One region of the Polaromonas potterensis genome, then DNA from elsewhere that is predicted to be linked to it. Evidence: predicted binding sites of a transcription regulator. Region 1 holds the regulator's gene; each other region holds the start of a gene.
What was found. The regulator sigma-54, encoded in region 1, starts transcription at its own class of promoters, with help from an activator protein. The targets are predictions, from matches to a motif close to TGGCANGNAANCTGCTTT.
Positions count from the first base shown of each region.

Region 2: the regulator sigma-54 is predicted to act here: its motif matches at 1,970-1,987, upstream of glnA (type I glutamate--ammonia ligase).
Region 3: the regulator sigma-54 is predicted to act here: its motif matches at 2,903-2,920, upstream of R6254_RS12385 (CmpA/NrtA family ABC transporter substrate-binding protein).

Region 1 covers NZ_JAWQLX010000001.1:583,514-590,818, reverse strand. Annotated here, with positions in the region: gene R6254_RS02820 (THUMP domain-containing class I SAM-dependent RNA methyltransferase) at 1-1,320, opposite strand, end outside; gene R6254_RS02815 (RNA polymerase factor sigma-54) at 1,478-3,013, opposite strand; gene lptB (LPS export ABC transporter ATP-binding protein) at 3,161-3,928, opposite strand; gene lptA (lipopolysaccharide transport periplasmic protein LptA) at 3,939-4,568, opposite strand; gene R6254_RS02800 (thiol:disulfide interchange protein DsbA/DsbL) at 4,715-5,368, opposite strand; gene R6254_RS02795 (SPOR domain-containing protein) at 5,420-6,103, opposite strand; gene argS (arginine--tRNA ligase) at 6,118-7,305, opposite strand, start outside.
Region 2 covers NZ_JAWQLX010000011.1:93,170-100,474, reverse strand. Annotated here, with positions in the region: gene R6254_RS18610 (EI24 domain-containing protein) at 1-871, shown strand, start outside; gene R6254_RS18605 (competence/damage-inducible protein A) at 895-1,815, shown strand; gene glnA (type I glutamate--ammonia ligase) at 2,040-3,455, shown strand; gene R6254_RS18595 (hypothetical protein) at 3,603-4,115, shown strand; gene glnL (nitrogen regulation protein NR(II)) at 4,139-5,230, shown strand; gene ntrC (nitrogen regulation protein NR(I)) at 5,287-6,822, shown strand; gene R6254_RS18580 (HNH endonuclease) at 6,984-7,247, shown strand; gene xth (exodeoxyribonuclease III) at 7,298-7,305, opposite strand, start outside.
Region 3 covers NZ_JAWQLX010000006.1:54,218-61,522, forward strand. Annotated here, with positions in the region: gene otnK (3-oxo-tetronate kinase) at 53-1,348, shown strand; gene R6254_RS12375 (class II aldolase/adducin family protein) at 1,345-2,022, shown strand; gene R6254_RS12380 (ANTAR domain-containing response regulator) at 2,083-2,715, shown strand; gene R6254_RS12385 (CmpA/NrtA family ABC transporter substrate-binding protein) at 3,072-4,316, shown strand; gene ntrB (nitrate ABC transporter permease) at 4,440-5,402, shown strand; gene R6254_RS12395 (ABC transporter ATP-binding protein) at 5,399-6,211, shown strand; gene R6254_RS12400 (response regulator) at 6,419-7,305, shown strand, end outside.

The sequences.
Region 1 (7,305 bases):
GTCAAAACGGAACAAGCGGCATTCGATCGGGCCGTTCCACATCGGCACACGGCGCGATTCTTTCAGGCGCATTTTTTGCGGCAGCTTCATGTCGGGCGTGAGCACATGGGCAGTCCAGCCGGCGTAGTTTTTCTTCCAGTGACTGGCCAGTTGTGGAAAGAAATCCGAGGCTTCTTCGCCGCTGGCGGTCTGCGCCTGCTCGCGGCCCGGATTGGCGCTGCGGTCGCGCCGCGGGCCATCCTCGGAATTCGCACGCTCGTCCTGCGGCAGAGGCTGGCCGAACTCGTCGATGCTCTGGCCCTGGAACTGCGTGTTACGGCGCTGGTCGCGCCCCTGCACCGACGGGATGCCGGCCACACCGGCCACATCAATCCGTTCGCCATAAGGCGGGTTCACCAGCATCACACCGGACGGCGCAGGCGGCATACGTTGCAGAGCGTCACCACCACGCAGTTGTATGGCGCTGGCCACACCCGCACGTTCGGCATTGCGCTCGGCAAAGTCGACCATGCGGAAAGACACATCGCTGCCGAAGATGGGCGCGGTGGGTTCGGTGATGGCGGCTTCGGCCTGGTCGAGCAAGCCTTCCCAGACATGCGGCTGGAAAGGCACAAATTTTTCAAACGCAAAACGCCGGCCCATGCCGGCGGCGATGTTGCGGGCGATCTGCGCCGCTTCAATCACGATGGTGCCGGAGCCGCAGCACGGGTCGTACAGCGGCACGCCCTGTTTGCAAAGCCCCTCCTCGCCGCTCCAGCCGCTGGCAGCCAGCATGGCGGCGGCCAGGGTTTCCTTCAGCGGGGCATCGCCCTTGTCTTCGCGCCAGCCGCGTTTGAACAGCGGCTCGCCCGAGGTGTCGATGTAGAGGGTCACGGTGTCTATGGTCAGGTGCACGTACACACGCACATCGGGCCAGCGGGTGTCGACATCGGGGCGCACATCGTATTTGTCGCGGAAGCGGTCGGCGATGGCGTCCTTGATCTTGAGCGCGGCAAAGTTCAGGCTGGTCAACGGGCTGTGTTGCGCCGTGACCTCGATCTTGAAGGTCTGTTTGGGCGTGAACCAGATTTCCCAGGCCACGGCGGCGGCGGCGTTGTAGAGGTCTTGTTCGCTGCGGTACTGGTTGTGCTGCAGCTCGATCAGCACACGCTGGCTCAGACGGCTGTGCAGGTTGAGCTGCAGCGCGTCGCGCCAGGAGCCGGCCACCTGCACGCCGGCGCGCCAGGCCTTGCCCTGGGTGCCGGTGATACGTTTGACCTCGGCGGCCAGCAGTTCCTCGACACCTGCGGCGCAAGGTAAAAATAGTTGAAGTTGGTTCATATGTGGGGCCTCTAGGGATTTCTAGAAATTCGGTTATCGGGATGCAGGGCAAGGCGTGCGGCGCGCAGGACACCGGAATGCACTTCGGTGCATGAGGATTCCGAGCACCGCGCAACGCGGCCAAGCGCCCGAGAACCGGATTTATAGAAATCCCCCGTTATAGGGATTTTCGCAGGTTCGCCGGTGCGATGCGCAAAGCCTCGCGGTACTTGGCCACGGTGCGGCGTGCGCATTCGATGCCCTGCTCCTTGAGCATTTCGGAAATCTGGTTGTCGCTGAGCGGTTTGGTCAGGCTCTCTGAGGCGACAAACTGCTTGATCAGCGCCCGCACCGCCGTGCTGGAGGCATTGCCGCCGGTTTCCGTGCCCAGCGCCGAACCAAAAAAATACTTCAGCTCGAAGGTGCCAAACGGCGTGTTCATGTATTTGGCCGTGGTCACGCGCGAGATGGTGGACTCGTGCAGGCCCAACTCGTCGGCGATTTCGCGCAACACCAGCGGACGCATGGCGAGTTCGCCATGGGTGAAGAAGTTTTTCTGCCGCTCGACAATCGCGCTGCTGACCCGCAGGATGGTGTCAAAACGCTGCTGGATGTTTTTGATGAACCAGCGCGCCTCCTGCAGGCGCTGCTGCAGGGCCTGGCCGTTCTGGCCCCGGTTCTGCTTGAGCGCATTGGCATAAATGTCGTGCACCCGCAGGCGCGGCATCACGTCGCTGTTGAGCGAAACCTTGAAGCCGCGGCCGGACTTGACCACGATCACATCGGGCACGATGAGGTTGCGCTCGACGTTGACAAAACGCCGGCCCGGCTTGGGGTCCAGCCGGCCTATCAGTGCAATCGCGGCCTTGATCACGGTGTCGGGAAAACCGCACAGCTGCGACAGACGCTTGACGTCGCGTCGAGCCAGCAACTCCATGGGTTGCTGGCACATGGCGATGGCGGCGCGGGTTTCGTCGGAGTTTTTGCACTCCAGCAGTTGCAGGCCCAGGCACTCGGCCAGGTTGCGCGCGCCCACGCCGGCCGGCTCCATGTGTTGCAACAGCTTCAGGGCCACGGTGAACTCGTGCACCATCGCTTCGACTTGTTCCAGGTCGTCCCCGGCCAGACCCGCGGCCAACTCGGCCAGGCTGTCTTCCAGGTACCCGTCGTCGTTGAGCGATTCGATAAGAAAATGCAGCGCCGCCCGGCCTTCGGGCATCAGGCGCAGGGACAGCGCCTGGCGGTGTAAATGGTCTTGCAGCGATTCATGGCTGCGCGCCAGATCGGCGGCATCGACCTCGCTGTCGTCGTTGTTGTTTTTGCGCGGCGCGGCGTCGCCGCCCCACTCGTTGTCGTCGGGCGCGGTGTCGACACTGCCGTCGCCGTCCCAGCTTTCCTCAAGTTTGGCCTCGCTGCTGGGTTCAGCCTCATTTTGGCTTGTAGCCCCCGCGCCATCTGCGCTGACAGCTATGGAATCCGTAGCAGATTCAAACTCACGGGTTTCCTGGCTGACCGGCGTGTCGGCCTGGACCAGGCCAAAGTCTTCGCGCGGCGCGGCTTCTTCGGAGACTTCAAGAAAAGGATTTTCGTCGAGCATCTGCTCGACTTCCTGGCTCAGCTCCAGGGTAGACAGTTGCAGCAGGCGAATCGATTGCTGCAACTGGGGCGTCAGCGCCAGATGCTGCGAAACGCGTAGGGACAGGCCTTGTTTCACGACATCCCTAAGTGCGCGACAAAGCGGGTTGGGATGTATGAACCAAGCGGGGGCCGCGCAACCGGCTTTGCCGGGGCGCAGGCGCCGCCCCCTGCAGGGGGGAGGGAGCTACACGCAGTGAGCGACAAAGGGGGGGAGCCAAAGTGATCACATCTTGAAATGTTCGCCCAGGTAAACCCGGCGCACATCGGCATTGTTCACAATTTCAGAAGGGGTGCCCGTGGCCAGCACGTGGCCATCACTGATGATGCAGGCATGGTCGCAAATGCCCAGGGTTTCACGCACGTTGTGGTCGGTGATCAACACGCCGATGCCGCGGGACTTCAGGAAACCGATGATGCGCTGGATCTCGATCACGGCAATCGGATCGATACCGGCAAAAGGTTCGTCCAGCAAGATAAAACGCGGCTGCGTGGCCAGCGCCCGGGCGATCTCGACACGGCGCCGCTCGCCGCCCGACAGGGCAGGCGCGGGTGAATCACGCAGGTGGTCGACGCGCAAATCCTGCAGCAAGGCGTCCAGGCGTTCGTTGATGGCCTTGGCGCTCAGCGGCTTGCCGGCTTCGTCGGCCTGCAGCTCCAGCACGGCGCGCACATTCTGCTCGACCGTGAGTTTTCGGAAAATCGAGGCTTCCTGCGGCAGATAACTCAGGCCCAGGCGCGAACGCTTGTGGATGGGCATGTGTTCGATGGACTCGCCGTCGATGGTGATCTCGCCGGCGTCGGCGCGCACCAGCCCCACGATCATGTAAAACGACGTTGTTTTGCCGGCGCCGTTGGGGCCTAACAGACCCACAACTTCGCCTTTTTGCACCGTCAGCGAAACATCCCGCACCACCTTGCGGCTGCCGTAGGACTTTTGCAGGCCGGTGGCCACCAGGCGGCTGATGGGCGCGGTTTCCGGAGACACATTCATGGCGTCGGTGTTATTTTTTGTCATTGCCCAGCGTGGTACTGGGCCGCAGAACAGGCGCCGACCCGGAGGGCGCCGCCGGGGCGCCGGGGGCGCCCGCTGCGGGGGCCTGGTTGCGCGGCGCCAGCAGGGCGCGAATCCGGCCCGAGGGGTTGCTGGCCGTGCGGGCTTTCTCGCCGCTGTCGACGGTGAACACGTCGGTCGGGTTGTCGTAAACAATCAGGTTGCCGTGGGTTTCGTCAGCCAGGGTCGCGCCTATGTAGCGACGCAACACGGCCTGGCGGATGAACTTGACGGTGTCGGCGCGGCTGTCGTATTCGATACGTTCGCCTTCACCTTCAATGTATTCGTCGACCAGGTCGCGCTTCTTGCGATAAAACGCCAGCTTGCCGGGCGCCGCGACCACGATGGCGCGCTGGTAACCCTCGGCGTCCTGGATCACATCGACCTGCGCACCCCGGATGATGATGGTGCCCTTGGTGATCACCACGTTGCCGGTGAACACACTGGTTTGATTGAGGTCGTCATGACGCAGGGCGTCGGCCTCGGCGTTCATGGGCTGGTCGCGATCGGCCTTTTCAGCCGCAACCGGAAAGACCGCCAGGGTGGCGGCCAGCATCAGTACACAGGCGGGGTAGTTCATAAAGGCACGAATCTTGCTGCTTTGGTGGTGTTGCTTCATTGTAGCCATGGCACTCCCCGGAATTGGCAAGGTGCATAAAAAACCCGCCGGATCAGGGCGGGTGAGGCGAAATACCCGGCGGCGGCATCCAGCTGGCCGCTTGGGGATTAAGCTTTTCGGGCCTGGGTAATCAGGTAGTCCGTCACCAGCAGCGCGCGATCCATGGTTTTTGCCAGTTCGCCTGAAGTATAGAAACGCCCGGCCACGCCCAGGGCTGGCACGCCGTCCACCTTGTAGGCGTCTTGCAACTGCGTGGCCTTGCGAGCCTTGGTGGCGATGCCAAAGGAGTTGTACATTTCCACAAACTTGGCCTTGTTGATGCCTTGCTTCTCGGCCCAGGCGGCCACCAGCTCGGGGGTGTTCAGCATCTGCTTTTCGTTATGAATCGCGAAAAACACCTTTTTGTGGAGTTCGTCGACCTTGTTCATGGCTTCCAGCACATAGTAAAGACGCTGCTGCGGCTCGAAGTCGGCGCGGAAGGACACCGGCACACGCCGCACCGCCACGTCTTGGGGCGCTTTTTTGCTCCAGGCGTCAAACGCCGGCTCAAACTGGTTGCAGTGCGGGCAGCTGTACCAGAAAAACTCCACCACCTCGACCTTGCCGGCCGGCGCGTCGACCGGTGCGCGTTTGTCGAGCAGCAGGTAATCGCGGCCTTCCTGGGGCGCTTGGCCCTGGGCCTGGGCCGAGGTTGTCAAAGCGCCCAGGGAAGCGGCGGCAGCCACGGAAGCGGCGGATATCGAAAATTCACGTCTTTGCATCAAGCATTTCTCCATTAGTGCGACAGGTTGGACACCCTGGCCTCAGAAAGTTCAGCGCTGAACCCGGACCAGGGCAGTTTCGATGCCGCTGCCATCCAGGCGCTCCTTGGCTTTGTCGGCATCCTCTTTTTTATCAAACGGCCCGAGGCGCACGCGAAACACGGTGCGGCCCGACTGTTCGCGCTCGGTGACCTTGGCTTCCAGGCCCATCAGCGAGATTTTGGCGCGCTGCTGCTCGGCGTCTTCAGGCGTGCGGAAAGCCCCGACCTGCACAAAATAATTGAAAGGGTCCGGGCCGGACGCAGTGGCCGGCGTCGCCAGCTTGGCTTTGGCCAGGTCACCGATGGGGTCGGCCGATGGCGGTTTCGCGGGCTTGACGGTCGGGTCGGCCACGGGTTTCTGCGCGGTCACAGGCGCTTGCGGCGTGACATCGGTCACCGGGCCGCCGGACGCAGTGGCCGCCGCTGGCGCGGACGCCGGTTTGGCCGGATTTTTGCCGTACAACGGTGCGTTCGGGTTCCAGTTCTGGTTCTTTTTGGCCTCGGCCGCGTCATGGTCGGGGTTGCGCGACTGGCCCTTGTTCATGAAAGGCACGGGCACCTTGGTGATGTAAACGGCCACGGCCAGCGCCGCGGCCAAGCCAATCAGCGCGCCAATGATCAGGCCCAGAAAGGTGCCGCCGCGTTGTGGGTTCATGCCTGGCCGGCTGGGCCGGTGGGAGGGGGTACGCGCCATGGTCTCATCATTCCTTACATTTTGCGCGGGGCATCAACACCCAGCACGGCGAGGCCATTGTGCAACACCTGCGCCGTCGCCGCGACCAGGGCCAGGCGCGCGAGTTTGACCACGGCGTCATCAACCAGGATGCGCTCGGCATCGTAATAGCTGTGGTAACAGGCGGCCAGTTCGCGCAGGTAAAACGCCACGTCGTGCGGCGCAAAACCGCTGGCGGCGTTGCTCAGCATGTCGGGGTATTTGGCGATCAGCAGCATCAAGGCCTGGGCCTGCGGGCTGTCCAGCGCTGACAGGTCCACCGACTTGAGTTCGGCCTCGTCGCCGCCCCAGGCGGTCAGCACCGAGCAGATGCGGGCATGGGCGTATTGCACGTAATACACCGGGTTTTCGTTGTTTTTCGCCAGCGCCAGGTCGATGTCGAAGATGTATTCGGTGTCGGGCTTGCGGCTGAGCAAAAAGAAACGCACGGCGTCCTTGCTGGTCCACTCGATCAGGTCGCGCAAGGTCACATAACTGCCGGCGCGTTTGGATATCTTGACCTCTTCGCCATTGCGCACGACCCGCACCATGGTGTGCAAGACGTAGTCGGGGTAGCCCTGAGGCACACCCTCATTGGCCGCCTGCAGACCGGCGCGCACCCGGGCAATCGTGCCGTGGTGGTCCATGCCCTGGATGTTGATGGCCTTGCTGTAGCCGCGCTCCCATTTGGCCAGGTGGTAAGCCACGTCAGGCACAAAATAGGTGTAGCTGCCGTCGCTCTTTTTCATCACACGGTCTTTGTCGTCACCGTAGTCGGTGGACTTGAGCCACAAAGCGCCGTCCTGCTCGTAGGTCTTGCCGGCGTTCTTGAGTTTGGCCACCGTGGACTCGACCCGGCCCGAGCTGTACAGGCTGGACTCCAGGTAGTAGTTGTTGAACTTGACCGAGAAGGCTTTGAGGTCCAAATCCTGCTCGTGGCGCAGGTAGGCAACGGCGAACTGGCGGATCGAGTCGGTGTCTTCCACGTCGCCCGAGGCGGTGTATTCGCGGTCGTCGGACTTGACGGTTTTTTTGGCCAGGAAGTCAGCCGCGATATCGGCGATGTAGTCGCCGTTGTAGGCCGACTCCGGCCAGCCGGCGTCGCCGGGCTTGATGCCCTTGGCGCGCGCCTGCGTGCTGGCAGCCAGCGTCTGGATCTGCACACCGGCGTCGTTGTAATAAAA
Region 2 (7,305 bases), on a different contig from region 1:
GGTGATTGCCTTGTCGGTGTTGCCGCTGATCATCATGGTGGTCATCTCGCTCGGGCTGGGTTATTTTTTCTGGGAAGACGCGTTGTTCGCCGTGCGTTCCGGCCTGGAGGGTTACGAGCTGCTGAACGCCATGGCGCGCTGGCTCGAAGGGGTGGGTTTTGGCAATCTGCGTGTGGTGCTGGCGCCGGCGTTGTTGCTGTTCCTGGCGATCCCGGTGATCGTCATCGTGTCGCTGCTGTTTGTGGCGCTGCTGATGACGCCGGCCATGGTGTCCCTGGTGGCCGAGCGCCGTTTCCCGCTGCTGGAACGCAAAAAAGGCGGCTCGTTGATGGCCAGCCTGTTTTGGTCACTGGGTTCCACCTCGCTGGCCGTGCTGGCGCTGGTGGTGTCGATTCCGCTGTGGCTGATCCCGCCCTTGATTCTGGTCTTGCCGCCGCTGATCTGGGGCTGGCTGACCTACCGGGTGATGTCTTATGACGCGCTGGTGGACCACGCCAGCGCCGAAGAACGGCGGGAGATTTTCCGCCAGCACCGCGCCAGCCTGCTGCTGATTGGTGTGCTCAGCGGTTACCTGGGCGCCGCACCCAGCCTGATCTGGGCCTCGGGCGCGATGTTTGTCGCCATGGCGCCCATCCTGGTGCCGGTGGCGATCTGGATTTACACCCTGGTGTTTGCTTTTTCCTCGCTCTGGTTTGCCCATTACACGCTGGCGGCGCTGGAGCAACTTCGCAAGCAAAAAATAGCCATAACCCCCGACCCACTTGCGCAAGCAGCTATTGAATCCATAGCGGATGAGGTTTCGCCCGCGCCGTCGACCAGCGTGGCAAGCGATGCCGCGCCGGCCTTTGGTGGACCCGGACAACAACCGTAACCCCTTTATTCAGGCGTTTCACCATGAGCACTCACTTCGGACTCATCATCATCGGCGACGAAATCCTCTCGGGAAAACGTGCCGACAAACACCTGCCCAAGGCCATTGAGCTGCTGGCCGCGCGTGGCCTGCAGCTCAGTTATGCGGACTACGTGGGGGATGACCCGGCGCGTATCACCGCGGTGTTGGCGCGCGCCTTTGCGGCCGCGCGGGCCTCGGGCGACGTGGTGTTCTCCTGCGGCGGCATAGGCGCCACGCCGGACGACCATACGCGCCAGTGTGCCGCCGACGCCTTGGGCGTGGCGCTGGCCTTACACCCCGAAGCCGAAGCCCTGATCCGCGCACGCATGCAGGACGTCGCCAGGGAGCAGGGCGTGCCGTATGAACCGGACCGGCACGACAACATCCACCGCCTGAACATGGGCATGTTTCCGGTGGGCGCCGAGATCATTCCCAACCCGTACAACAAAATCCCCGGCTTCAGCTGCTACGTGCAACGAAATGGTTCTGTAGATAGCAACGGCCGCCGCGACGGGCCGCCCCTAGCAAGGCCAGCCCCCACGGGGGGCAGCGACCCACACGAAGTGGGGAAGCGTGGGGGCATACATTTCGTTCCTGGCTTTCCCGTCATGGCCTGGCCCATGATCGAGTGGGTGCTCGACACGGACCACGCCGATTTGCACCAACAATCGGCCTACGTCGAAAAATCCGTGATTGTGATGGGTTCCATGGAGGCGACGTTGACGCCGCTGATGCTCGCCATCGAGGCCAATTACAGCGGCGTCAAGGTGTTCAGCTTGCCCAGCGTGGACCACCCCGAATACGGCCGGCATATCGAGCTGGGCGTGAAAGGCCCGCCAGAGTTGGTGAATGCCGCTTTTCCGGCGCTGTTGGCCGGGCTGCACACATTTAATGCTAAGTTAGGCCCTGAATTGGTGCGATAAATCGATGCACCAATAACGGGCTTGTTGATTTGCACTTGTTTGGTGCTTTTTGGTGGGAATGATTTTTCCGGTCTGGCAGGCCGGTCGCCGGCTTATCCCGCGCCAGATGGCGGCACAATCGAAGGCTTGGCAGAAAAAAACCGGCCATCGGGTTTGGCATAAAAAGTGCATTCACCCAGCACGAGCATATTTTTTTAACCACCATCCAGCAACAGGAGATTCTGATGGCAAAGACCGTCGCAGACGTCATGAAAATGGTCAAGGAAAACGAAGTCAAGTTTGTTGACTTCCGTTTTACCGACACCCGGGGCAAAGAACAGCACGTGACCGTGCCTGTGTCCCACTTTGACGAAGACAAATTCGTTTCGGGCCATGCGTTTGACGGCTCTTCGATTGCCGGCTGGAAGGGCATCGAAGCCTCCGACATGCAACTGATGCCTGACGCCAACACGGCCAACATCGATCCCTTCTTTGAAGAAACCACGCTGCTGCTGAGCTGCGACGTGGTCGAGCCCAGTGACGGCAAGGCTTATGACCGCGACCCGCGTTCCATTGCCAAACGCGCCGAAGCGTACCTCAAGGCCACCGGCCTGGGCGACACGGCCTTCTTCGGACCAGAACCAGAATTTTTCATCTTTGACGACGTGCGCTGGAACACCGACATGTCGGGCACCTTCTTCAAGATCGAAGAATACGAAGCACCCTGGAACTCGGGCAAAAAGCTCGAAGGCGGCAACCGCGGTCACCGGCCCACCGTCAAGGGCGGTTATTTCCCCGTGCCACCGGTCGACAGCACGCAAGACATGCGCGCCGAGATGTCGCTGATTCTCGAATCGCTGGGCATTCCGGTCGAGGTGTTCCACCACGAAGTGGCCGGCGCCGGCCAGAATGAAATCGGCACCCGCTTCAGCACGCTGGTCGAGCGCGCCGACTGGACGCAGCTGCTGAAATACGTGGTGCACAACGTGGCCAATGCCTACGGCAAAACCGCCACCTTCATGCCCAAGCCCATCGTTGGTGACAACGGCTCCGGCATGCACGTGCACCAGTCGATCTGGAAAGACGGCAAAAACCTGTTTGCCGGCGACGGTTATGCCGGCCTGTCCGACTTCGCGCTCTACTACGTGGGCGGCATCATCAAGCACGCGCGTGCCCTGAACGCCATCACCAACCCCGGCACCAACAGCTACAAGCGCCTGGTGCCTGGTTACGAAGCACCGGTCAAGCTGGCTTATTCGGCCAAGAACCGCTCGGCATCGATCCGCATTCCTTATGTGGCCAACCCCAAGGGCCGTCGCATTGAAGCGCGTTTCCCCGATCCCCTGATGAACCCTTACCTCGGCTTTGCGGCCTTGATGATGGCTGGCCTGGACGGCGTGGAAAACAAGATCCATCCTGGCGAAGCCGCGACGAAAGACTTGTACCATCTGCCGCCCGAGGAAGATGCCAAAGTGCCAACCGTTTGCCACAGCCTGGACCAGGCCCTGGACGCACTCGACGTGGGCCGCGGCTTCCTGACCAAAGGTGGCGTGTTCACCGACAGCATGCTGGATGCCTACATTGAACTGAAAATGGGTGAAGTGACGCGCTTGCGCCAGGCCACACACCCGATCGAGTTCGAGATGTATTACTCCCTGTAATTTTTTACAGTTTGTGGTCAAAAAAGGACGGCTTTGGCCGTCCTTTTTTATGGGCGCTGTGTTTATTACTTGCAGGGTTTTGCATTTTGAGACCTTTGCAGGATACTGGCAGACCGTCCAGGCCTGAACAGGCACATGGGGTTACGCATGAAACCTACAGTACTTCTTTCAATTTCTCTTGTTCTTTTGGCCAGTGGTGTCTCCAGCGTTTTCGCCCAGGAGCGCATTTTCCGTTGCAGCGGCAAAACCGGCACCGAATACATCAACAACGCCAAGGATGCGCAGGCGCGCGGCTGCAAGCCGATCGAAGGTGGCAACGTTACCGTGGTCCAGGGCACGCCGGTGAGCCGGCCGTCCGTGCGTGTGGCCTCGGCGGTGCAGGCCGCGCCAGCGTCCAGCAACAGCGAGCAGCGCGCGCGTGACAGCGACATGCGGGCCATCCTCGAGGCCGAACTGAAAAAGGCCGAGCTCAAACTGGCCGAGCAGCAAAAAGAATACAACAACGGCGAGCCCGACAAACAGGGCATTGAAGGGCGCAACCACCAGCGTTACCTTGACCGGGTGGCCGCGATGAAAGAAAGCATCACCCGCCACGAAAGTGACATTGCCGGCCTGAAACGTGAAATTGCCCGCTTGCCCGGCAACAGCGCGCCGCAGTAATCGTTCTGCGTCAAAATGGTGGCTTGAACAAGCCACCTACTTTCCTCCCCGCCGCCGCTCAGGCCTCCCCCCGCTTTCAGTCTTTTGACCTGCTGGCCACGCTGGTGGCCGTGGTGCGTACCAATGGCGTGGTGGTGTTTGCCAATGCCGCGCTGGAAGACGCACTGGGCATTTCGCGCCGCACCATCGAGGGCTCGCAACTGCCCGACTGTTTCACCGAGCCCTTGATCCTGCACAATGCGCTGGAAGGTGCGGGCAGCAATGAATTCGCGGCCCTGCGTTACGACGCCTGGCTCAAACCCCTGAACCGCGAACCCATGCCTGTGCACGTGGTGGTGGCGCAGACCGACACGCCGGGCGAAGCGATTGTCGAGCTGCTGCCGCTGGAGCAGCAGGCCAAGCAAGACCGCGAGGAGCGGCTGCTCGACCAGGCGCAGGCCAACAAGGAGTTGATCCGCAACCTCGCGCATGAGATCAAAAACCCGTTGGGCGGCATACGCGGCGCGGCGCAATTGCTGCAGATGGAGATCGAGTCCAAGGAGTTGACCGAATACACCCAGGTCATCATCCACGAGGCGGACCGCCTGCAGACCCTGGTCGACCGCCTGCTGGCGCCGCACCGCCGGCCACACCTGGTGGGCGACGTGAATATCCATGAGGTCTGCGAGCGGGTGCGTTCGTTGATCCTGGCCGAGTTCCCCAAAGGCCTGCGTGTGCTGCGCGACTACGACATCTCGATTCCCGACTTTCGCGGTGACCGCGAGCAACTGATCCAGGCCGTGCTCAACATCGCCCACAACGCCGCGCAGGCGCTGGCGGATCGGATTGCGGCGGGTGATGCGCAGATCAGTTTCCGGAGCCGGATTGCACGCCAGGTCACTTTCGGCAAGCAGCGTTATCGCTTGGCACTGGAATTGCATGTTATCGACAATGGACCGGGCGTTCCGGACTCCATCAAGGACCGAATTTTCTTTCCCCTGATCTCAGGGCGGGAGGGCGGTTCCGGGTTGGGGCTGACATTGGCGCAAACCTTTGTTCAGCAACACCACGGCTTGATCGAGTGCGACAGCGTCCCCGGCCGCACGGATTTCAAGCTGCTGATACCGCTGCCTTGAGCGCCGTCCCCTGTCATTGATGGATAACCGGTCGACGTACCAAAGGGATAAGAACTATGAAACCGATCTGGATTGTTGATGATGACCAGTCCATCCGGTTTGTGCTGGAAAAGGCCTTGCTGCGCGAAGGCCTGCCCACCCGCAGCTTCACCAACCCGCGCGAAGTCCTGGCGGCGCTGGACATTGCCACCGACGAGGACGGCCCGCAGGTGCTGGTCAGCGACATTCGCATGCCCGGTGGCTCCGGCCTGGACCTGTTGGCCAAGGTCAAGGAAAAACATCCCGGGCTGCCCGTCATCATCATGACGGCGTTTTCCGACCTGGACAGCGCCGTCTCGGCCTTCCAGGGCGGTGCGTTTGAATATTTGCCCAAACCCTTTGACCTGCCCAAAGCCGTCGAGTTGATACGCCGCGCGGTCGAGGAAAGCCAGCGCGAGGAGGTGGCCGAAGAACGCATGGCCGCCGCGCCCGAAATGCTGGGCCAGGCGCCGGCGATGCAGGACGTGTTCCGCGCCATCGGCCGGCTCAGCCAGAGCAATGTCACGGTGATGATCACCGGCGAATCAGGCTCGGGCAAGGAGCTGGTGGCCCGCGCCCTGCACAAACACTCGCCACGCGCCAATGGGCCGTTTGTGGCGATCAACACGGCCGCCATTCCCAAAGACTTGCTGGAGAGTGAGTTGTTCGGCCATGAGCGCGGCGCTTTCACGGGCGCACAAACCATGCGCCGCGGCCGTTTCGAGCAGGCCGACGGCGGCACCTTGTTTCTGGACGAAATCGGCGACATGCCGTTTGATCTGCAGACCCGTTTGCTGCGTGTGCTCTCAGACGGCAATTTCTACCGCGTCGGCGGCCACAACGCCGTCAAGACCAATGTACGCGTGATTGCGGCCACCCACCAGGACCTGGAGCAGCGCGTCAAGGAAGGTGGTTTTCGGGAAGATTTGTTTCACCGCCTCAACGTGATCCGCCTGCGCTTGCCGGCCTTGCGCGAGCGGCGCGAGGACGTGTTCATGCTGACGCGCCACTTCCTGCAACAAAGCGCCAAACAGCTCGGGGTAGCCGAACCCAAACGTATCTCAGATGCCGCGCTGCAGCAGCTCAGCACCTTCAGTTTTCCAGGCAATGTGCGCCAGTTGGAGAACATCTGCCACTGGCTGACCGTGATGGCACCAGCCCAGGTCATCGAAGCCAAGGATTTGCCGCCCGAGGTGCGCGATGCCGTGCCCGAACCAGTTCGGGCGCCGCCGCCGCCGGTGTTGCTTGAAAGCGGGGTGGCGCCACTCTTGCATCCGCTGCCTGCAGACTTCATTCAGGCCGCTGCGGCCGACATACTGGCGACCAACGCGCCAGCCGAGTCCGCCGTGGCTTTGAGCGACGGCGGCTGGGAGTCGGGGCTGGAAGCCGAAGCCCAGGCTCTGCTGGCGAGCGGCCGCAGCGATGTCTGGGATGTGTTGACCCGGCGTTTTGAATCCAGGCTGATCCAGACGGCGTTGCTTAATACCCGCGGACGGCGTATCGAAGCCGCGCAAAAGCTGGGCATTGGCCGCAACACCATCACACGCAAGATTCAGGAACTGCATCTGGAGTAGCTGGAGCCCCCACGCTTGTCACTTCGTGTACTGCGCTGCCCCCCGAGGGGGCGCTGCGCCTGCGGGCCGGCGAAGCCGGACCCGCGGCCCCGGCTGGCTGGGGACAGCGTCAGCGTTTGTTCGCCGCGCGTGCTCTTTGCGCCTGAGGTTAAAGTTCAAGCATGAGCCGACTTTCCCTGACCCGCGACAAGATCTACAAAACTGTGGCCCGCCAGTTGCATGGCCAAGTGCCGTGTTGGGTGTGTGGTGCCCATGTCTTGCCTGGCGCCGCCACGCTGGAGCACATCCGCCCGCTCAGCGAAGGCGGCAACAGCCACGCCGAAAACCTGGCGATCAGCCATGAGGTCTGCAACAGCCAGCGCCACGCCAAGGGCGCGGTGCCGGAGTCGCCGACCCTGCCCGGCCAGGTGGCCCGGAGTTTGTGAGTGAAATAGGCCTCTAGCCCTTTTCTAACGGGCGCAAGCAGCTATTTTATTTATAGCA
Region 3 (7,305 bases), on a different contig from region 1:
TGGCGCTGCTCGGCAAGCTGCGGGCATTCAGACACGGTAAAGTCGCTGCAACATGAAAAAACTGCTGCTGGGCTGTATCGCCGACGACTTCACTGGGGCCACCGACCTCGCCAACAACCTGGTGCGTGCCGGCATGCGTGTGGTGCAAACCATAGGCCTGCCCGATCAGCCGCTGGCAGCCGAGACCGACGCCGTGGTCGTCGCGCTCAAGTCGCGCACCTTGCCGGTGGACCAGGCGGTTGCGCAGTCGCTGGCCGCCCTGCACTGGCTGCAGGCGCAGGGCGCGCAGCAGATTTATTTCAAGTATTGCTCCACCTTTGACAGCACGCCGCAAGGCAACATCGGCCCGGTCACCGAAGCGCTGATGGACGCGCTGGCGCCCCTGCCCGGCAGCGACTTCAGCATCGCCACGCCGGCCTTCCCCGACAACCAGCGCACGGTGTTCAAGGGCCATCTGTTTGTGGGCGAGGTCTTGTTGCATGAAAGCGGCATGCAAAACCACCCGCTCACCCCCATGACGGACGCCAACCTGGTGCGGGTGTTGCAGGCGCAATGCAAACGCAAGGTTGGCCTCATTGATTACACCGTGGTGGCGCAGGGCTCGGCCGCGGTGCAAGCCCGCATGGCGACGCTGCGCGAGCAGGGTGTGGGCATCGCCATCGTGGACGCGATTTCCAACGACGACTTGTTGCGCCTGGCGCCGGCGCTTAAAACCATGCCCTTGCTCACGGGAGGCTCCGGTCTGGCCATCGGTTTGCCAGCCAACTTCGGCATCACGCCTTCGTCCACGGCCAGCGCCTTGCCGCCGGCCACGGGCTGGCAGGCGGTGGTGTCGGGCAGTTGTTCGCTGGCCACCAACCGGCAGGTGCAAGCTTTTATCCAGGCCGGGCATCCGGCCTTGGCTGTGGATGCCTTGCAAATCATCCAGAAAGAAGCCGTGGGTATCGACGTGACAGCCGAGGTGTTGGCCTGGGCCGCGCCAAAACTCGCTCAGGGGCCGGTGCTGATTTATTCCTCCGCGGACCCGGCCGTCGTCAAGGCGGTCCAGGCGCAGCTCGGGGTCGAAGAAGCCGGCGCCCTGGTGGAACGCACCCTGGCCGCCATCGCGCGTGTACTGGTGCAACACGGCGTGCGCCAGTTGGTGGTGGCGGGCGGCGAAACCTCGGGTGCCTGTGTGCAGGCCCTGGCCATCAAACACATGAAAATTGGCACACAAATCGACCCTGGCGTGCCCTGGTGTTATGCGCAAACCGAGGCGGCCAACGAAGAAGGCATACACCTGACCTTGAAGTCGGGCAACTTCGGCACGGACGACTTTTTCAGCAAAGCTTTTGCGAGGCTCGCATGACGGAAACCCAGGCCCGGGAGGAAATCTGCCGTGTCGGCCGCAGCCTGTTCGAGCGCGGTTATGTTCATGCCACGGCCGGCAACATCAGTGTCCGGCTGCCAGAGTCGGATGGCGGCGGTTTTCTGATCACCCCTACCGATGCCTGCCTGGGCACGCTGGACCCGGCCCGGCTCGCCAGGCTGGATGCACAAGCCCAACAAGTCAGCGGCGACACTGCCAGTAAAACCATAACACTTCACACCCATATCTATAGGGCTGCAAGCCAGTTTGACCCTGAAACCCGGTGTGTGATCCACACCCATAGCAGCCACTGCGTGGCGCTGACCTTGAGGCCTGACGTCGGCCCGGAACTGTTGCCCGCCCTTACCCCTTACTTTGTGATGAAGGTCGGCCACGTGCCACTGATCAGCTACCACCGGCCCGGCGCGCCCGAAGCCGCCCTGCAGGTGGCCGACACCATTCGCCGTTATGGCGAAGCGGGGACACCGATACGCGCCGTCATGCTGGCGCGTTTGGGGCCCAATGTCTGGCACAACTCGCCCGCCGCGGCCATGGCCACGCTGGAAGAACTCGAAGAAACCGCCAAACTTTTGTGCCTCAGTCCCTCGCTGCCCGAACCCCTGAGCGATACACACATCGGCGAACTGCGCAAAACCTTCAAGGCCCGCTGGTAAACCGCCGGCAGCGCATCCTGGGCGCGCCACCCGTGGCGCGAATCTTGCATAAAAATGCCCATGACGCCGTCCCAGTCCTTGCGCCTTGTGATCATTGCTCCAGATCTGCTGGAAGGCGTGACCACGGACCCCCATGCGCGGCTACAGGCGGAACGCTCGCGCCAGTTGCGTATCGGCCTGCTGGAAAACGGCTACAACGTGGTGGCTGTCTTGCCGGCCGATACCTACCTGGACAAACGCCTGAGCGAGCTGCAACCCGACATGATCATCGTGGACGCGGAAAGCGAAGCCCGCGATTCACTCGAACATGTGGTGATGGCCACCCGTGACGCGCGGCGCCCGATTGTGCTGTTTACCAATGACAAGGACACCAGCCACGTGAAAGACGCGGTGGCGGCCGGTGTGTCCGCCTACATCGTGGCCGGTTTGTCGCCGGAACGTATACGCCCCATTCTGGACGTGGCGATGGCGCGTTTTGAACACGAACAAGGTCTGCGGCGCGAACTGGCGCACGCCCGGACCGAGCTGCAGGACCGCAAAGTCATAGACCGCGCCAAAGGCCTGCTGATGCAGCGGCAAAACCTCAGCGAACAGGCGGCCTACGAAAAACTGCGCAAAGCCGCCATGGACAAGGGCTTGCGCCTGGGCGAAGTCGCACAACGCATGCTGGACGCCGCCGACCTGCTGGGTTGAAGCGGCCCGCGGGGTCTGACGCCGAAATGGTGCGGCGCACAAATACAGTGCAGGTCCGGCGAAATCCAGAACCAGGTGCAGCCGCCACGGCAAACGCTATGAATTCCATAGCTGATTTCGCCCATGTATCAAGGGCTGAAGGCCAATTTCATCGTGAATCGAAGGCTAAAAGAGCCAAATCGGAGACTGGCACAGCTTTTGCGTTGAGCTAAACACCAGGCCTTCCGCTTCAACGGCGAAGCGGCAAGCCTCACAGAACAAAGGCGTTCGCACCCAGTTTCACACCACGTGTGTGGGCAGAGGTCGAGCGCCTTTTTTGTTTTTGCTTCTTTGTTTTCACTTCTGGAGTCCAGACCATGACAGATCTGCTGAAATCTTCACTGACACGCCGTACCGTTTTACAGGCCGCCGCGGTCGGCGCCGCGGGCATCAGCCCGGCGCTGCGTGCCGTGGTCTATGCCCAGGGCTCCGATGCGCCGGAGAAAAAAGAAGTCAGGATTGGTTTTATTCCGTTGACCGACTGCGCCTCGGTGGTGATGGCCTCGGTGCTGGGCATCGACAAAAAATATGGCGTGAAGATCATCCCGACCAAGGAAGCCAGCTGGGCCGGCGTGCGCGACAAACTGGTCAATGGCGAACTCGACTTTGCCCACGTGTTGTACGGCCTGGTCTACGGCGTGCACATGGGCACGGCCGGCCCGAAAAAAGACATGGCCGTGTTGATGAACCTGAACAACAACGGCCAGGCCATCACGCTGTCGAAAAAAATCGCCGACAAAGGCGCGGTGGACGCCGCCTCGCTGGCCAAGCTGATGAAAACCGACAAACGCGAATACACCTTCGCGCAGACCTTCCCCACAGGTACCCATGCCATGTGGCTGTATTACTGGCTGGCCAGTGCCGGCATCAACCCCTTCCAGGACGCACGCGCCATCGTCGTGCCGCCGCCGCAAATGGTGGCCAATATGCGCGTCGGCAACATGGACGGTTTTTGTGTGGGTGAGCCCTGGGGCCACCGCGCCATCATGGACGGCATAGGCATCACCGCCGTGACGACCCAGGACATCTGGAAAGACCACCCGGAAAAAGTGCTGGGCACCACCGCCGACTTCGTCAAGAAAAATCCCAACACCGCACGCGCGGTGACCGCAGCCATCCTGGAAGCCGGCAAGTGGATTGACGCCAACCTGTCCAACAAGATGAAGATGGCCGAAACCGTGGCCGACAAGAGTTACGTCAACACCAGCGTGGACGCGATCAACCAGCGCATCCTGGGGCGTTACCAGAACGGTCTGGGCAAAACCTGGGACGACCCGAACTACATGAAGTTTTACAACGACGGCGCGGTGAACTTCCCCTACCTGTCCGACGGCATGTGGTTTTTGACCCAGCACAAACGCTGGGGCCTGATCAAGGAGCACCCGGACTACCTGGCCCTGGCGAAACAGATCAACCACATCGACGTCTACAAGGATGCCGCCAGCGCCAGCAAAACACCGGTGCCCAAGGACCTGATGCGCACCAGCAAGATGATCGACGGCGTGGTCTGGGACGGCAAGGACCCGAAGAAATACGCCGACGGTTTCAAGGTGAAAGCATGAACGGCACGGCGAAGGGCTCCCGCTTGCTGCGGATAGCCGCCCCGGAAAACGCTTTCGGCTGCCGACACCGTTCCAGCCCAGTCACCCATACGCTGCTGAGGCAGCCCGTCTAAGGAACTCATCATGGTCAGCGCTGTTTTTCATCCTCCTTTCGACGACGCGCCCCCGGCCGCGTCGCCCGCCACCCCGGAGAGCGCCAAGCCCGCTATTCCTTCCATAGCTGCCAGCGCAATAGCCACGGGGGCTGCAGCCTCAAAAGGCTTGCAAACCACAGACCCGGCCGGCACCGCCAAACCGCCGTTCGACTGGCGCGGCGTCTGGATGGCGGTGTTGCCACCGCTGTTAGGCCTGGGTTTGCTGGTCGGCCTGTGGGAGCTGGTGTCGGCGTCCACGGGCAACAGCATTCCCTCGCCGCTGGCGACCTTCCACCAGGCGGTCGATGTGTTCAGCGACCCCTTCTACAGCAAGGGGCCGAATGACCAGGGCGTGGGCTGGAATGTCTTGTCTTCGCTGCAAAGGGTGGCGGTCGGTTTTGGCCTGGCGGCTGCGGTGGGCATTCCGGCCGGGTTCATGATCGGGCGTTTCACGTTTTTAAGCCGCATGTTCAACCCGCTGATCAGCCTGATGCGGCCGGTCTCGCCGCTGGCCTGGTTGCCGATTGGCCTGCTGGTCTTCAAGGGCGCCAACCCGGCGGCGATCTGGACGATTTTTATCTGCTCGATCTGGCCCATGATCATCAACACCGCGGTGGGTGTGCAACGTGTGCCGCAAGACTATATGAATGTGGCGCGTGTGCTCAATCTCAGCGAGTGGAAAATTTTCACCAAAATCCTTTTTCCCGCCGTTTTGCCCTACACCTTGACCGGCGTGCGCCTGGCCGTGGGCACCGCCTGGCTGGTGATTGTGGCCGCCGAGATGTTGACTGGCGGCGTCGGCATCGGCTTCTGGGTCTGGGACGAGTGGAACAACCTCAACGTCAAAAACATCATCATCGCGATTTTTGTGATCGGCATCGTCGGGCTGCTGCTGGAATTTGCGCTGATCAAGCTGGCCACGGCATTTACGTTTGAAGAGGTGAAAGCATGAACCCGTCACTGAGCAGCAAATACATCGAAATCCAGGGTGTGGCGCAAAGCTTCAAGACCCGCAAAGGTCCGTTCTGCGCGCTGCAAGACATCAACCTGACGGTCGCCAAGGGCGAGTTTGTTGCGCTGATCGGTCACTCCGGCTGCGGCAAGTCGACCTTGCTCAACCTGATCGCGGGCTTGACCACACCGACACAAGGCGCCCTGCTTTGCGCCAACCGCGAAATCGCCGGCCCCGGCCCGGAGCGCGCGGTGGTGTTTCAAAACCACTCGCTGCTGCCCTGGCTCACCTGTTTTGACAACGTCTACCTGGCGGTGGAGCGGGTCTTCGCCGCCACAGAAACCCGGGCCCAACTCAAGGCTCGCACCGACGCGGCCCTGGCCATGGTCAGTCTGAGTGCTGCCGCGCAAAAACGCCCCGGCGAAATTTCCGGCGGCATGAAGCAACGTGTGGGTATTGCCCGCGCCCTGTGTATGGAGCCCAAGGTCTTGCTGCTGGACGAACCTTTCGGCGCCCTGGACGCCCTGACCCGCGCCAAGCTGCAGGACGAGTTGCTGCAAATTGTCAGCACCACCCAGAGCACGGTGGTGATGGTGACCCACGATGTGGACGAAGCGGTGCTGCTGAGCGACCGCATCGTGATGATGAGCAACGGCCCGTCCGCCACCATCGGCGAAGTGTTACATGTGGACTTGCCGCGGCCGCGCTCACGGGTGGCGCTGGCCGAAGACGCTCGTTACCTGGGTTACCGCAAGGCCGTGATCGACTTTCTCTACACCCGCCAGGGCCACGTCGAAAAAGCCGCCTGAGTCGTCAGCACTCGTCGCTTTTCGCCACATCAGGACTCTAACCCTGATGTGGCGGTCGTGAGCAGCTATCGTTTGAATAGCAACCGAACACGCCATCGACCCGCCTCGGCCAGAGCAAGGCCGGCGCAGGGTTTTTACCCGTCAACAACACAAGCACTGGTAAGCTCAAAAGCTGCAACTTGTTGCGTTTACGGGAACAAAAAAACGATGGCTCTGATTGTGGTGGTCGACGATGACGAAACAATACGCACGTTGATCGCGGCGGCGCTGCGTTTTGAAGGCTACGAGGTGGTGGAGGCCGACAACGGCGCCACCGGGCTGGCGCTGGTGCGGAGCCGCCAGCCCGACCTGGTCGTCAGCGACGTCAACATGCCGGTGATGAATGGGTTTGCCATGTTGCAGACCTTGCGCGCCGACCCGACCATCCAGGCCACGCCCGTCATTTTGCTGACCTCGCTGCAAGAACGCGAAAACGTGCGCAGCGGCATGAGCAGCGGCGCCGACGACTACCTGATCAAACCCCTGGTGTTTGACGAGTTGCGCGAGGCCGCCGCCACCCAGCTCAACAAACAGCTGATGCGCCAGTTCGCCCAAGCCAGTGCGGTGGACACCGCCATCAGCGCCGCATTGCAGGAACAGCAAGCACGTTTGACCCGTTTGTACGAGAACCGGCTGCTGGCCGAACTCAGTGACAAATGGCCCTCGGCCGAATCGGCTGAGGACGACAACAAATTGGCGCATGCCACGGTGCTGTTTGTCGATGTCGTCAACTTCCCGGCCCTGTCCGAAAAACTCTCCAACACCGAGCTGAGCACGGTCGTGCGCCAGTTCTACAACCATGCCGGCGATACCGTCTACCTGTTCGGCGCCCACCACATGCAATTTGTCGGCGAAGGCCTGCTGGCGGTGTTTACCGGCAGCTCGGACACCGACACCGTCAACTGCAGCCTGCGCGCCACCCGGGCGGCCCTGGGCCTGATCAACTCGGCGCACCGGGTGCAAGGGTTTATGGCCAGCCATTTTGCTGACCGCGCCCTGCCGCGTTTTGAGGTCTGCGTGGGTCTGAACAGCGGTGCCGTCACCCTGGCCAAACT